Regions from separate parts of the Vreelandella sp. EE27 genome, predicted to be linked through region 1. Evidence: predicted binding sites of a transcription regulator. Region 1 holds the regulator's gene; the other holds the start of a gene.
What was found. Region 1 encodes LexA, which represses DNA repair genes until DNA is damaged. Its sites were predicted from a motif close to TACTGTNTANNTANACAGTA; they were not measured.
Positions count from the first base shown of each region.

Region 2: recN (DNA repair protein RecN) is a predicted target of LexA. The motif match lies at 3,004-3,023, and genes of this name have one in related genera.

Region 1 is NZ_OZ309109.1:1,666,899-1,674,384, reverse strand. Features, by position in the region: gene ppsA (phosphoenolpyruvate synthase) at 1-1,194, opposite strand, end outside; gene ppsR (posphoenolpyruvate synthetase regulatory kinase/phosphorylase PpsR) at 1,486-2,319, shown strand; gene ACWHVV_RS08105 (hypoxanthine-guanine phosphoribosyltransferase) at 2,331-2,909, opposite strand; gene nagZ (beta-N-acetylhexosaminidase) at 3,009-4,019, opposite strand; gene ACWHVV_RS08095 (L,D-transpeptidase family protein) at 4,085-4,612, opposite strand; gene ACWHVV_RS08090 (TetR/AcrR family transcriptional regulator) at 4,590-5,267, opposite strand; gene lexA (transcriptional repressor LexA) at 5,487-6,161, shown strand; gene purU (formyltetrahydrofolate deformylase) at 6,402-7,256, opposite strand.
Region 2 is NZ_OZ309109.1:3,542,919-3,550,404, reverse strand. Features, by position in the region: gene ACWHVV_RS16675 (RnfH family protein) at 1-183, shown strand, start outside; gene ACWHVV_RS16670 (outer membrane protein assembly factor BamE) at 187-684, opposite strand; gene fur (ferric iron uptake transcriptional regulator) at 757-1,167, shown strand; gene recN (DNA repair protein RecN) at 1,284-2,957, opposite strand; gene grpE (nucleotide exchange factor GrpE) at 3,156-3,800, shown strand; gene dnaK (molecular chaperone DnaK) at 3,940-5,871, shown strand; gene dnaJ (molecular chaperone DnaJ) at 5,996-7,153, shown strand; gene ACWHVV_RS16640 (DMT family transporter) at 7,268-7,486, shown strand, end outside.

The sequences.
Region 1 (7,486 bases):
CCAATCCGGGTCGGTCATGTCGGTGACCAGCACGTCGCCGTCGTTGATCTTGTGCATCTCATCCGGGCTGAGCACGATTTTCACCGTACCGCTGCCGATACGCTGACCGATCGCCCGGCCGGTGATCAGCCGGCGCCCTTTCTCCCGGAGATGGAAGCGCTCGAGCTTGCCGCCCTCCTGCTGGGACACCACGGTTTCCGGGCGCGCCTGGACGATGTAGAGCTTGCCGTCGTCGCCGTCCAGCGCCCACTCGATATCCATGGGTCGCTGGTAGTGCTTTTCGATGGTGACCGCCTGGCGGGCAAGATCCATGATCTGCTCATCGTTGATGCAAAAGCGCCCGCGATCAGAGAGCGGTACGTCGACGGTTTCGACGGACTTGCCGGCGCTGGCGCTTTCGCCGTAGACCATCTTGATCAGCTTGGAGCCCAGGGTGCGGCGCAGTACCGCCGGGCGCCCCGCTTCCAGGGTGGGTTTGTGAACGTAGAACTCGTCCGGGTTGACCGCGCCCTGCACCACGGTTTCACCCAGCCCCCAAGAGGCGGTGACGAACACCGCATCGCGATAGCCCGACTCGGTGTCCAGGGTGAACATGACCCCGGAGGCGCCGGTTTCCGAGCGCACCATTTTCTGCACGCCCGCGGAAAGCGCCACGTTCTCGTGGGCGTAGCCGCGGTGCACGCGATAGGAAATCGCCCGGTCGTTGAATAACGAGGCAAACACCTCGTGCACGGCGCGCTTGACGTTGTCGAAGCCTTCGATGTTGAGGAAGGTTTCCTGCTGGCCGGCAAAGGAGGCATCCGGCAGGTCTTCGGCGGTAGCGGAGCTTCGTACGGCGGCTTTCAGGTTGGGGTGGCGCTGTTGCAGGGCGGCGTAGGCATCTGCCAGGGCGCGCTCGAAAGCGGGCGGTAAGGGCGTATCGATAATCCACTGGCGGATGGTGCTGCCCGCTTGTGCAAGCGCCTTGACGTCGTCGACGTCCAAACGCGTCAGCAGCGCGTTGATCCGGTCGTTGAGGCCCTCGAAAGCGAGAAATTCGCGGTAGGCGTGAGCGGTGGTGGCAAAGCCGCCGGGCACGGTGACACCGGCGCCCGCAAGGTTGGAGATCATTTCACCGAGCGAGGCGTTCTTGCCGCCTACTCGCTCGACATCGTTCATGCCCAGTTGATCGAACCACACAATGTACTCTTGCACGCAACACCCCTTTTAATCATCGACCGCGGGTTGAACCACCCGACCGGGTCTCGCCAGACCGGGGCTCGCCAGATCGGGTCGGTCAATTTCATTGAGCGTGTCACCCTATCACCGCCCCCTCGTATTCGCCATTAGTCTAACCGCGAAGTCAGTGAAGGTTTTTTACAACACGGCGAGAATTGAGGCACTTTCTGTAGTCGCCCGCTCCATAGCGGCCTGGCCCGTTGTGCTTGCGACACCCAACGGTGAGAATAGCGCTTCACGCATCGAGGTGATCAACGGGAGAAAAGCATGAAGCGTACGGCATTTTTTATTTCCGACGGAACGGGGATCACCGCCGAGAGTTTGGGGCGTAGCCTTTTGGCACAATTCAGCGGCGTCGAGATCACGATGCTCACCAAGCCCTATATCGACTCGGTCGAAAAAGCCCAGGCGCTCGCCAATATCATCGACGCCACCGCCAACCGCGACGGCCAGCGCCCGATCATCATCGACACCATCGTCGATCAGGAAATTCGCGACGTCATTCGCCAGGCCCAGGGCTTCAAAGTGGATGTATTTTCGACCTTTTTGGCGCCGCTGGAGCAAGAGCTCGAGACCCACTCTTCGTATAGTGTCGGGCGAACCCACGCCATTGGCAGCGACGATGTCTACATGGATCGCATCCACTCGGTGCACTTTGCCCTCGACAACGACGACGGCGCGCGCACCCACCAGTACGATCAGGCGGACGTCATTCTGGTCGGCGTTTCGCGCTGCGGCAAAACGCCAACGTCGCTTTATCTTGCGCTGCAGTTCGGCATCCGCGCGGCCAACTACCCAATCACCGAAGACGATCTCGACGAGGACGGCAGCTTGAAACTGCCCAGGGTGCTCGCCCCGCACCGCCACAAGCTCTTCGGGCTGACCATCGACCCGCGAAGGCTTTCGGCCATTCGCAACGAGCGCCGCCCCAACAGCCGTTACAGCTCGATCGACCAGTGCGTGCAGGAAGTCGAGCAGGCAAGCGCGCTTTACCGCACGCTTGGCATTCCGTTCATCGATACCACCCGCTTCTCGATCGAGGAGATCTCCACGCGCATGATCGCCGAAACCGGGCTAACGCGGCGTTTTTCGCCCCGCTAAAGGGGTAAGGCTCATAGCCCCTTGGGCGCGAAGATACCCGGGGCGTTGCGCCAGTAACCCTTGTAGTCCATGCCGAAACCGAACACGTAACGATCCGCTACTTCCAGGCCGCAGTAGTCGGCCTTGAGCCCCGGCACCGCCTTGCGGTCGTGCTGTTTATCGACCAGCACGGCGGTAGTGACGCTCGCCGCCTGAGCCTGTTGGCAGTAGTCCAGAATCGCCGCCAGGGTCGAGCCTTCGTCGAGGATGTCGTCGATGATCACCACGTGGCGCCCGGCCATCGGCACCTCCGGCGAGACCCGCCAGAAAAGCTCGCCGCCGCGCAGTTCGTTGCGGTAGCGCGTAGCGTGCAGGTAGTCGACTTCCAGCGGAAAGCCCAGCCGGGTCAGCAGATGACCGGTGGTGATCAGCCCGCCGTTCATCACGCAATAAAACACCGGCAGCTTGTCACCCAAATCCCGCGTGATGGCTTCGGCCATGTGATCGAGAGCTTCCTCGACCTGCGCCTGGGTGATCAGGCAGTCGGCGTTATCCATCAGCTCGCGCATTGAATCCAGGGATTCAAGGGCTTCTTTATCGAGTTTGTTCATCGAAGGGCTCCGGTATCAAGCGATCAAGGTTCAAAAAATAAAAGCGCCGGCGATACATCGGCGCTTCGAACGAGAAAAAGGTGTTTAAGGCGGCGCGGGCTAGTCGGCCAGCTCGCCCAGGCGTGCATTGGCGCGGCGCCAGCGCTTGAGCGCGGGCAACGCCGCGAGGTCCGGCCGGGCGCGGGCGTAGCGAAGCTTGCCGGCGCGTTTGCTCTCGAGCCCCTGACAGTGGGCGACCACCTCGAGCGCGGCGCCACGATCGTTACATACCAGCAGCATGTCGCAGCCGGCAGCCAGCGCGGCGCGGGCGCGCTCCACCGGCCCGCCGGCCACGTGGGCACCGGCCATGGTCAAATCGTCGGAAAAGATCGCCCCCTTGAAGCCCAGCGACTCTCTGAGCATTCCGAGCCAGTTCGGCGAGAAGCCCGCCGGGCGCTGATCGAAAGCGCTAAAAACCACATGGGCGGGCATGACGCCGTCGAGCTGGGCGGCCAGGCGGGTGAAAGGCACCAGATCCCGCGCCTTGAGCTCGCTTAACGGGCGCGGGTCGTCGGCAACGCTATGATGGGTGTCGGCTTCGATGCCGCCGTGGCCGGGAAAGTGTTTGCCTACCGCGGCCATACCCGCTTCGTGCAGGCCCTGGATGAAGCGTCCGCCGAGCTCGGCGACGTGTTCGGGGTCCTGACTGAAGCTTCGATCGCCGATCACGCTGGAAACCCCGCTTTCGACATCGAGCACCGGGGCGAAGCTAATATCGAGCCCGCAGGCCGCCATCTCCATGCCCAGCAGCCAGCCGGCATCGATGGCCAGCTGTATCCCGGCATCCGCGTCTTGGGCGTAGACCTCGCCAATGCGCGCCATCGCGGGAAGCCGCGTAACGCCTTTTTTGATGCGCTGAACGCGCCCGCCTTCCTGGTCGATGCCCAGCAGCAGATCGGGCCTTAACCGGCGAATGCTTTGGCAAAGCGCGCTGACCTGCTCGGCACTTTCTACGTTGCGCGCAAACAAAATGACCCCACCCACGGCGGGGTCGGCCAACAAGGCTTTTTCAGCTTGCGTGATAGCGGGCCCTTCGAGGTCGAGCATGACCGGGCCTGGCGGTTGCGTCATCGGCTTGCATCCAATAAAACGGCCGCCAATTCTAGTCGATCGGCGGCCTTAAACAAAATCCGGCGTTAAAGCCCCGCGGCGTTGAGCCACACCGGGGTGCCTGGGGCTGCGAAAGCGAACACCGCGAGCAGATCGTCATTGCGCAGGCGAATGCAGCCGTGGGAGGCGGCTATACCCATGGGTTGGTCTGGCGGCGTGCCGTGAAGATAGATATAGCGGCGCTGGGAGTCGGTCTGGCCTGCGCGGTTAACGCCGCGCTCGAGCCCGCAAAGCCAGAGAATACGCGTCAGAATCCAGTCACGCTGCGGATTCTGCGCGCCGAGTTCCGGGGTAAAGACTTCCCCGGTGAAGCGCCGCCCGCGAAATACCGCATTTTCCGGCAAGCCTTCGCCGATCGCGGCGCGCACGTAGTGCCAGCCACGGGGCGTCTGACCACTGCCCTCGTTTTGCCCTACGCCGTTTTCACCGGTCGAGACGGCGCACTCGTGTACCACCGCCTGGCCCTGCCAGCAGCGCAGGTGCTGGGTGGCGAGGTCGACCTCGAGCCAAGGGCCATCGACGGGGGGAAGATCAGCCAGATTGGGCGTCAGCATACGCAGGCTCCTCCAAAGCGGGGGGAAGCGGCGCGTTCATGGCGGAAACCACCACCGGGCGTAGCCGCCGGACAAGATCGCGCACCGAGACCTGCTCGTTGTACTCCTTGGCGGCGATATCGCGCAGCGCATCGAGCCCGGAAAGCGTGAAGATCACCGTGCCCAGCATGAAGTGCAGCCGCCAGAAGCGTTCCGCGTCGGGAAGCTCCGGCGTTGCCCGACGAACGAGCTCGACGAAACGGGTGAACACATCGCCGTACTGCTGCTGAATATAGCGGCGCAGATGCCCCTGGGCCTGGCTATAGGCCAAACCCAAAAGGCGCATGAAAACCTTGAGGCTATTGCGCTCGGCGGGCACCGTCAGCACCGTGGTCGCCATGGCTTCGAGCAGCACTTCGAGGGGAATGTCCTCCTCGCCGTAGCGCTCGTGCAGCGCGTCCAGGGCTTCGTGAAAGCGCTGGCTGAAAGGATCGAGATAGCGCGCGAATACGGCCTGAATCAGCGCTTTCTTGGAACCGAAGTGGTAGTTCACGGCGGCCAGATTCACCCGTGCCTTGCTGGTGATATTACGAAGCGAGGTCTCGGCAAAGCCGCGTTCAGCGAACAGCACCTCCGCAGTATCCAGGATACGCGTGACCGTATCAGATTGCGCCATGGCGCCCTCCAGAAAAACGAGTGTTTAAAACATCGCAAAATAGTAGGCCATTAACGCGCCAGTCTCAATCGCCAGAAAGGGTGAACTCCCCCACTCGATGCCCGAACGGCTTTATAATCCGTGGCTTGAGTCATATACTGGACAGAGGAACATACTGTATACTTAAACACATATATATCGAGTCACCTTTTTAGTTACCCTTTTACGCTGGAGTCAGACATGTCCCGTCCTCTTACAGTACGTCAACAGCACGTTTTTGACTTTATCGTTAAAACCATGAATGAGCTTGGCTACCCGCCCACCCGGGCCGAGATCGCCAAGGCTTTGGGCTTTCGCTCACCCAACGCGGCGGAAGAACACCTTCGCGCCCTCGAGCGCAAAGGCGCGATTCGTATCATTCGCCACACTTCCCGGGGTATTCGCCTACCCAACCAGGAAGGCACCGAAACCAGTGAGCCGGCGCCGGCTGCCAACGAAAGCGGCGAAACGCCGGCAAACGGCTTGCCCATCATTGGCGAAGTCGCTGCGGGCAACCCGATTCTGGCCGCCGAGCACATCGACCGCTACTGCCCGCTTCCGGCGGACTACTTCACGCCCAAGGCGGACTACCTGCTGCGCGTGCGCGGGCTTTCGATGAAAGATATCGGCATTCTGGAAGGCGACCTGCTCGCCGTGCACCGCACCGAGCGGGTACGCGACGGCCAGATCGTGGTGGCACGCCTTGAAGACGAAGTCACCGTCAAACGCTTCAAGCGCGACGGCCATCAGGTAACGCTACTGGCTGAAAACAGCGACTTCGACCCGATCGAAATCGACCTGCGCACCCAGCAGCTCGATATCGAAGGTGTGGGCGTAGGCGTGATTCGCGGCGGCAGCGGCCAAGCGCTCGGCTAAGCCACTCGCCTGTTTGAACGTTGCATAAAAAGCGGGGGCACTGATGCGTGCCCCCGCTTTTTGGTTCAATTAAAGCACTTTGACTGACCGTGCCGGGTAGCCCGTCGCGAGGGTCTTTCGCCAGGGATGGCGAAAGTAGCGTACAGGGAGGTATTCACAGCGCCCTCGCGTAGGGCTGCCCGGCACCGCACCCGCTATAAAAACCGCCTTGAGTCGGGGCACTTCGGTGCCCCGCTTTTTTTAGTTAAAGACGACGGTCTTGTTGCCGTCGATCAGCACCCGATCTTCCAGATGCCAGCGAATCCCCCTCGCCAGCACCGATTTTTCCACGTCGCGGCCAAAGCGCACCAGATCCGTCGGGGTATGGCAGTGGCTAACCCGATGAATGTCCTGCTCGATGATCGGGCCGGCATCCAGCTCCTCGGTCACGTAGTGGCAGGTCGCACCGATCAGCTTAACGCCCCGCGCGTAAGCCTGGTGGTAAGGCTTGGCACCGGCAAACGAGGGCAAAAAGCTATGATGGATGTTGATGACCTGGCCCGCGTAGCGGCTACAAAGCGCCGGCGGCAGAATCTGCATGTAGCGCGCCAGCACGATGCAGTCCGCCTCGAGCGCCTCGATTTGCGCCTGTACCGCATCGAACGAAGCCTGCTTGTCGCCTGGGTCGACCGCAATGTGAAAGTAGGGAATCTGGTACCACTCACTCAGCGCGCGCATATCCGGGTGGTTGGAGATGATCCCCACGATGTTGCAGTCGAGCTCGCCGGCCTGCCAGCGGTAAAGCAGGTCGACCAGGCAGTGGGACTCTTTTGAGACCATGATCACCACGTTGCGCCGCTTTTGCGTATCCACCAGCGCCCACTGCATGTCGAAGGCGCTGGCGATCGGCGAGAACGCCTCTTCGAGCGCCTCGGCGGTCATACCGATGGAATCGGCAAGAATCTCGTAACGCATGAAAAACCGGCCCGTTTGCAGATCCGAATGCTGGCTTGCCTCGGTGATGGAGCCGCCGTGCTGGGCGATGAAGCTGGAGACACGCGCCACAATGCCCACTTGGTCCGGGCAGGAAACCACTAAACGGTAGTAATGCGACATAAATACACTCAATATAAACACGATTTTAAAAATGCCAGGCCTTGTCCGCCATGAAGGGGGTCGTGGCGCTGAGCAAGGGCGCTAGTGTAGCGCAAGCGGGCCTGGCTGGCATCGCCATGATTGTTAGCCGCCCCCGCCTTACCGTATAGTTAAAGCCTTACTTTTCAGGCTGTTCATAATCAATGGATCCATCTCGCGTTCAACTTCGTCCCCGCCGCCGTCCACCCTTG
Region 2 (7,486 bases), 1.9 Mb from region 1:
CTTTTCCCCGAGCACTCCGCCAATACCTTTGATGAAGCGCCATTGGGCGTTTTTGGGAAAGTGCTGCGCGAGCCAAGCGTGCAAACGCTTTCACCCGGCGATCGCATCGAGGTGTACCGCCCACTTCAGATCGACCCCAAGGCCGCCCGTCTGGCGCGTGCCAAGCGCCAGACGGGCGGCTAGCCCTTAGTCCAGAATCACGGGCTGCGGGTCTGGCGCGTTCTCCGGGGTCGGTGTGGGCGCGTTCTCGGGCGCTGGCGTCGTCGTTTGCTGGTTCGGCGTCATGATCGGCGTTGCTGGGTCGGCGGTTTCGGTCGCCGGCCCTGCGCCTTCACTGCGACTGACCGTCGGTGCGCGCGAAAGATCGCCCTGCTGCTCGACGTTGGCGAGCCGCCCCTGTTCGTCAAAAGTGAGCGTTACGCGGCGTTGCTCGACGCCGGCGTACGCCTTGTCCAGCCGGTAGACGTAGTCCCACTCGCGGGAATCGAAGGGTGCCTCTAAAAGCGGGCGTCCCATGACGTAGGTGACCTGCTCCTGGGTCATGCCGGGCTGCAGCTGGCTGACCATTTCCTGGGTCACCAGGTTGCCTTGAGGGATGTCGCGCTTGTAAACGCCGACGTAGCTACAGCCGCTGACGACGGTCAGGGCAACGGAAAGCGTAATGATACGAGTCAATTTTTGCATTTGGGCCTGTTCTTCACTATCGTGGTTTCGGTCGATCATACCCGACCTAACCTGTTACTGCGAAGAGCAACCATGGCCGATCAGAACCATGAACTACGCAAAGCCGGGCTAAAAGTGACCCTGCCGCGTGTCAAGATTCTCCAGATTCTCGAAAATGCTTCGGGCCAACACCACCTTAGCGCAGAAGAAGTGTATAAAACACTGATCGATGCGGGTGAGGATGTGGGCCTGGCAACCGTCTATCGTGTGCTGACTCAGTTCGAGTCGGCGGGTCTTGTGATTCGTCACAATTTCGACGGCGGCCACGCAGTGTTCGAAATGACCCAGGAAGACCATCACGACCATATGGTGTGCCTGGAAAGCGGTGAGATCATCGAGTTCGTCGATGAAATCATCGAGCGTCGTCAGCAAGAGATCGCCGAAGAGCACGGCTTCGAGCTGATCGACCATGCGCTGGTGCTGTACGTACGCCCCAAGGCGTAACGCGCACTCCTTCAAGCGGTTTGATTGATTCAACGAACCGCAGCGCTCACAAAAGCGTCCCGGCTGCTATCGCAGTCGGGGCGCTTTTGGTTTCGGGCGCGGCAGGCTTTTAGCCGCTAGTGCGTTGGGCGCTGGCTGGCGTTGAGCATCTCCCGGGCGTGGGCCAGGGTTTGCTCGGAGAGTTTTACGCCGCCCAGCATGCGTGCCAGCTCGCTCACCCGGCCCTGATCGTCGAGTAGCGCCATGTGGGTCAGGGTGCTGTCGCGCTTGGCTTGCTTTTCGATATGCAGATGCTGGTGCGCCTGGGCGGCGACCTGGGGCAGGTGGGTGACGGTCATGACCTGGCCTTTTTCGCCCAGTTTGCGCAGCAGTTGACCGACGATTTCCGCCGTGGCACCGGAAATCCCCACGTCCACTTCATCGAAGACCAGGCTTGGGATGGTGGAGTGGCTGGCCGCCACGACCTGGATCGCCAGGCTGATGCGCGAAAGCTCACCGCCGGAAGCCACTTTGGTGAGCGGCTTGGCCGGCTGGCCCGGATTGGCGCTGATCAAGAACTGCACCTGGTCCAGGCCCTCCTGGCTGGGCGTTTCACGTGAGGAAACGGCCACCTCGAAGCGCGCCTTGCCCATGGCCAAAAACGCCAACTGCTGCTGGACTTCCTTGCCGAGTTTGATGGCGGCTTTCTGGCGCGCCTCGGAGAGCGCTTTGGCCTCCTGGCGGTAGCGCTCGCGGTACTCGGCCACCTGGCCGCTTAACGCCTCGATGTCTTCGTCGCTCGCCTCGAGCTGGGCGAATTCCTGGGCAAGCGCTTTGTGAAGCGCACAGAGCTCTTCCGGGGCGATGTGGTGCTTGCGTGCGATGCGGTGAACATCGGTCAGGCGCTCGTCCACCCAAGCCAGGCGCTCCGGGTCAAGCTCTTTGGCGCTGGCGAAGTGGGAGAGCTCGCTGGCGGCTTCCTCTACCTGAATGCGGGCATCTGAGAGCATGGCAAGCGTATTGGCCAGCACGCCCTTGTCGCTGCCGGGAAGCGCCGTCAAGCGCGCGTGGGCCTGATTGAGCAGTGACAGCGCCCCGCCTTCATCGCTTTCGCAGCACTCCACGGCAAACTGGGTTTCGCGAATGGTTTCCTCGGCGTGGGCCAGCGTATGCTGCTCCTCTTCCAGGGTTTGCAGCTCGCCCTCACTCAGGTCCAGCTGGTCGAGCTCTTCGACCTGGTAGCGCAGTAGCTGACGCTTGGCCTCGACTTCGCTGCCGGCCTCGCTGCGTTTTTTTAGCCGTGCCCGGGCGCTGCGCCACTCCTTGAAGGTTTCGGTCAACGCCTGACGCTTGGGTTTGAGCCCGGCGTAGTCGTCCAGCAGGGCAAGGTGCGTCTCTTCGCGCATCAGCGCTTGATGAGCGTGCTGGCCGTGTACCTGAATGAGCAGTTCGCCCAGCGCTTTAAGATCGGCGATGGTCACCGGTTGGCCGTTGATCCACGCCTTCGAGCGACCGTTGGCGCTGACCACGCGGCGCAAAAGGCACTCTTCCGACGAGAGCTCTCGCGCTTCGAGCCACTCGGCAGCGGCGGGCAGGTGGGTAATGTCGAAACTGGCGGAAAGATCGGTGCGCTCGCAGCCGTGGCGTACGCTCCCGGCCTCGGCGCGTTCGCCCAGGCAAAGCCCCAGGGCGCCAAGCAAGATGGATTTGCCCGCCCCGGTTTCACCGGTGATGGCGGTCATGCCGTCGGTCAAGTCGAGCTCCAGACGGTCAACGATGGCGTAGTCCTGGATCACTAGCTGCGTCAGCATAGGGCCTCCTGGGCAGGGCGCTATAGAAACTGGATGCTTATACAATGATTGTTGTTTTATACAGTAGTCGATAACTCACTTCAATGCCCCTCTTGAGATGACGGCCAGGGCCCCCATATAGCGTGCATACGCATCGATAAACCCTTTGTTTCATCAGGCAGCCGCATTAGGCGCCGCGACCTCATTTAGGAGTACGGCATGGCGAAAGAACCGCAAACCCCCATGGATGACGAGCTGGCCCGCCAGGAGCAGGAGGCCGACGTCACCGAGCAGGCCGACGAAGAGCGCTTGGTCGAGGGCGACCTGGAAGGCGTGCTGGACGACGAGTCGCCGCTGGGCACCGACACTTTGGAGCAGGGCGTGGATAACCCGGAAGCCGAAGTGTTGGCCGCGCGGGTAGAAGAGCTCGAACAGAGTTTGTCCGAAGCCAAGGACCAGTCGCTGCGCGCCTCGGCGGAAGCGCAAAACATTCGTCGCCGCGCTGAAGCCGAAGCGGAAAAAGCGCGCAAGTTCGCGCTCGAGAAGTTCGTGAAAGAGCTTCTGCCGGTGGTCGACAGCCTCGAAAAAGCCCTCGAGAACATGCAAGAAGACGCCACTGACGTACACCGTGAAGGCGTGTCCATGACGCTCAAAATGCAGCTGGACGTGCTGAACAAGTTTGGTGTCGAAAGCGTGGAGCCCCACGGCGAGCCCTTCGACCCCCAGGTGCACGAAGCGATGACCATGGTCCCCAACCCGGAGCTCGAGCCCAACACCGTGATGGACGTGATGCAAAAGGGCTACCTGCTCAACGGTCGTCTGGTTCGCCCGGCGATGGTCGTGGTCAGCAAGAAAGCAGAGTGATCGAGTTAGGGGTTAATACAAAATCCCCCCTTGAAAAGTTCAAGGCGGCCCCCAGATAAAGGCCAACCCGCGGTAGTTACCGCACACCGATTGCTCAACAGCATTTAGTTTTGTCACAACCGAATTCGAGGTTTTTGCTATGGGACGTATTATTGGTATTGACCTGGGCACCACCAACTCTTGTGTGGCGGTTCTCGATGGTGATAGCTCCAAGGTAATTGAAAACGCCGAAGGCGGCCGCACCACGCCGTCCATCATCGCCTATACCGATGACGGCGAAACCCTGGTCGGTCAGGCCGCCAAGCGCCAGGCCGTGACCAACCCGGAAAACACCCTGTACGCCATCAAGCGTCTGATCGGCCGTCGCTTCAAAGACGACGTCGTTCAAAAAGACATCAAGATGGTGCCGTACAAGATCGCCGAAGCCGATAATGGCGACGCGTGGGTCGAAGTAAAAGGCAAGAAAATGGCACCGCCGCAGGTCAGCGCGGAAGTGCTCAAGAAGATGAAGAAAACCGCCGAAGACTACCTCGGCGAAGAAGTGACCGAAGCGGTCATTACCGTACCCGCCTACTTCAACGACAGCCAGCGTCAGGCAACCAAAGACGCCGGCCGCATCGCGGGTCTGGAAGTCAAACGGATCATCAACGAGCCGACCGCCGCGGCCCTTGCCTACGGCATGGACAAGTCGCGCGGTGACAAGACCATCGCGGTTTACGACCTGGGTGGTGGTACCTTCGATATCTCCATCATCGAAGTGGCCGACGTCGATGGCGAAACCCAGTTCGAAGTGTTGGCCACCAACGGCGACACCTTCCTGGGCGGCGAAGACTTTGACCTGTCGTTGATCAACTATCTGGTCGCGCAGTTCAAGTCCGACAGTGGTATCGACCTTTCCGGCGACAATCTGGCCATGCAGCGCCTGAAAGAAGCCGCCGAAAAAGCCAAGATCGAACTTTCAAGCGCCCAGCAGACCGACGTGAACCTGCCCTACATCACGGCAGACAACACCGGTCCCAAGCACCTGAACGTCAAAGTGACCCGCGCCAAGCTCGAGTCGCTCGTCGAAGAGCTGGTACAGCGTTCGCTAGAGCCGTGCAAGATGGCGCTGAAGGACTCCGGTCTTTCCGCCTCTGAAATCGACGACGTCATCCTCGTCGGTGGCCAAACGCGTATGCCGCTGGTTCAGCAGAAAGCCGCTGAGTTCTTTGGCAAGGAAGCGCGTAAAGACGTCAACCCGGACGAAGCCGTTGCCGTAGGCGCCGCGATTCAGGGCGGTGTACTGGGCGGCGACGTGAAGGACGTGCTGCTGCTCGACGTCACCCCGCTGACACTGGGTATCGAGACCCTCGGCGGCGTCATGACGCCGCTGATCGAGAAGAACACCACCATCCCGACGAAGAAGACGCAAACCTTCTCCACCGCGGATGATAACCAGACGGCCGTGACCATTCACGCCGTGCAGGGTGAGCGTAAACAGGTATCGCAGAACAAGTCGCTGGGTCGTTTCGATCTCGCTGACATTCCGCCGGCACCGCGCGGCGTACCGCAAATCGAAGTTGCCTTTGACCTGGACGCCAACGGTATCCTGAACGTCTCCGCGAAAGACAAGGCGACGGGTAAAGAGCAGTCGATCGTCATCAAGGCTTCCAGCGGTCTTTCCGATGAAGAAGTCGAGCAGATGGTGCGCGACGCCGAAGCCCACGCCGACGAAGACAAGAAGTTCGAGGCGCTGGTCCAGCTGCGTAACCAGGCCGACGGCATGATTCACGCCACGCGCAAGACGCTGGAAGAAGCCGGCGACAAGGCGACCGATGAAGAGAAGCAGAACATCGAAACCGCCATTGCCGATCTCGAAGCGGCGGTGAAGACCGACGACCAGGACGATATCCAGAAGAAACTGGATGCCCTGACCGAAGCCTCCGGCCAGCTGGCACAGAAGATGTACGCCGAGCAGGCTGAAGGCGCTCAGGCAGAAGGCGAAGGCGGCGAAGAAACCGCTTCCAAGCCGGAAGACGACGTGGTTGACGCCGAGTACGAAGAAGTCAACGACGAGCAGAAGAAGCAGTAATTTCTCTTTCTGCCAAGGTTAGCAGCAACGCGGGAGCCCTCTCCCGCGTTGCTGTTTCCGCGGCCAGGACGTTTATCGTGACCTGTACCGTCAAGTGCATACCTAACCAGGAGGCGTAGGACCCATGTCCAAGCGCGATTATTATGAAGTCCTGGGTGTTGAAAAAGGGGCCGATCAGAAAGAGATCAAAAAGGCCTATCGCCGCCTGGCGCAAAAATTCCACCCTGACCGTAACCCGGATGACGAAACCGCCGCAGAGAGATTCCGCGACGTATCCGATGCCTACGAAGTGCTCAGCGACGAGCAAAAGCGCGCTGCTTATGACCAGTTCGGCCACGCCGGTGTAGACGGCCAGGGCGGCGGCTATGGTGGTGGCGGCTTCGGCGGCGGCGGTGGCGCCGGGGACTTCAGCGACATCTTCGGCGACGTGTTCGGCGATATCTTTGGTGGGGGCGGCGGTCGTCGTCGTGGCCCGAACGCCCCGGCCCGCGGCTCGGATCTACGCTACAACCTGGAGCTGGATCTGGAAAACGCCGTCGCCGGTACCACGGTCGACATTCGCGTACCGCGCCACATCAACTGTGACCGCTGCGACGGTGAAGGTGCCGAGCCCGGTACCAGCAAGGAAACCTGCCCGACCTGTCAGGGCATGGGCCAGGTACGCATGCAGCAGGGCTTTTTCGCCGTGCAGCAAACCTGCCCGACCTGTCACGGCTCCGGCATGCAGATCAAGGTGCCGTGCCACAAGTGTAATAGTGAAGGCCGCGTACGCGAGACCCGTACGCTGTCCGTGAAGATTCCGCCTGGCGTGGATACCGGCGACCGTATTCGCCTGAATAGCGAAGGCGAAAGCGGCGTGAACGGCGGCCCGGCCGGCGATCTTTATGTGCAGGTCGCGATCAAGTCGCACCCGATCTTCCAGCGCGACGGCAAGCACCTGCAGTGCGATGTGCCGATCAACTTCGTCGATGCGTCCCTGGGGGGCGAACTCGAAGTGCCGACGCTCGATGGCCGCGTGAAGCTCAAGATCCCGCCGGAAACCCAAACCGGGCGGCTCTTCCGCCTACGCGGTAAGGGCGTCAAACCGGTTCGCGGCGGCGCGCCGGGGGATCTGCTCTGCAAGGTAGTGATCGAGACCCCGGTGAATTTGAACGAAGAGCAGAAAGGTCTGCTGCGTCAGCTCCAGGAGAGCTTCGACGGCAGCAACAGCCACAGCCACTCGCCGAAGAAAACCGGCTTCTTCGACAGCGTGAAGAAGTTCTTCGAAGAGATGAAGCCGTAAGCTGAAGGCCTCGGCGTTGGCCAGGTGCTCCATGGAGTACCTGGCGCGCCATTAGCGTACAAAGTCCCCGGTGCCTGGCGCCGGGGACTTTTTTGTAGAAAAAGCGAGTCGACCATGACCGGAATCGAAGACCGCCCAGGGCTGGGCATTTTCTTGCGCGTGCTGTCCGGGGTGATGTTCACCGGCATGCTGGTGTGCATCAAGGCGGTGAGCGAGTCGGTCCCGGTGGGCCAGTCCATCTTCTTTCGCTCGCTGTTCGCGCTGATCCCCATCGTCATCTTTTTGATGATCCGCCGGGAATTCCCCGGGGCGCTGGCCACCCGGCGCCCGCTC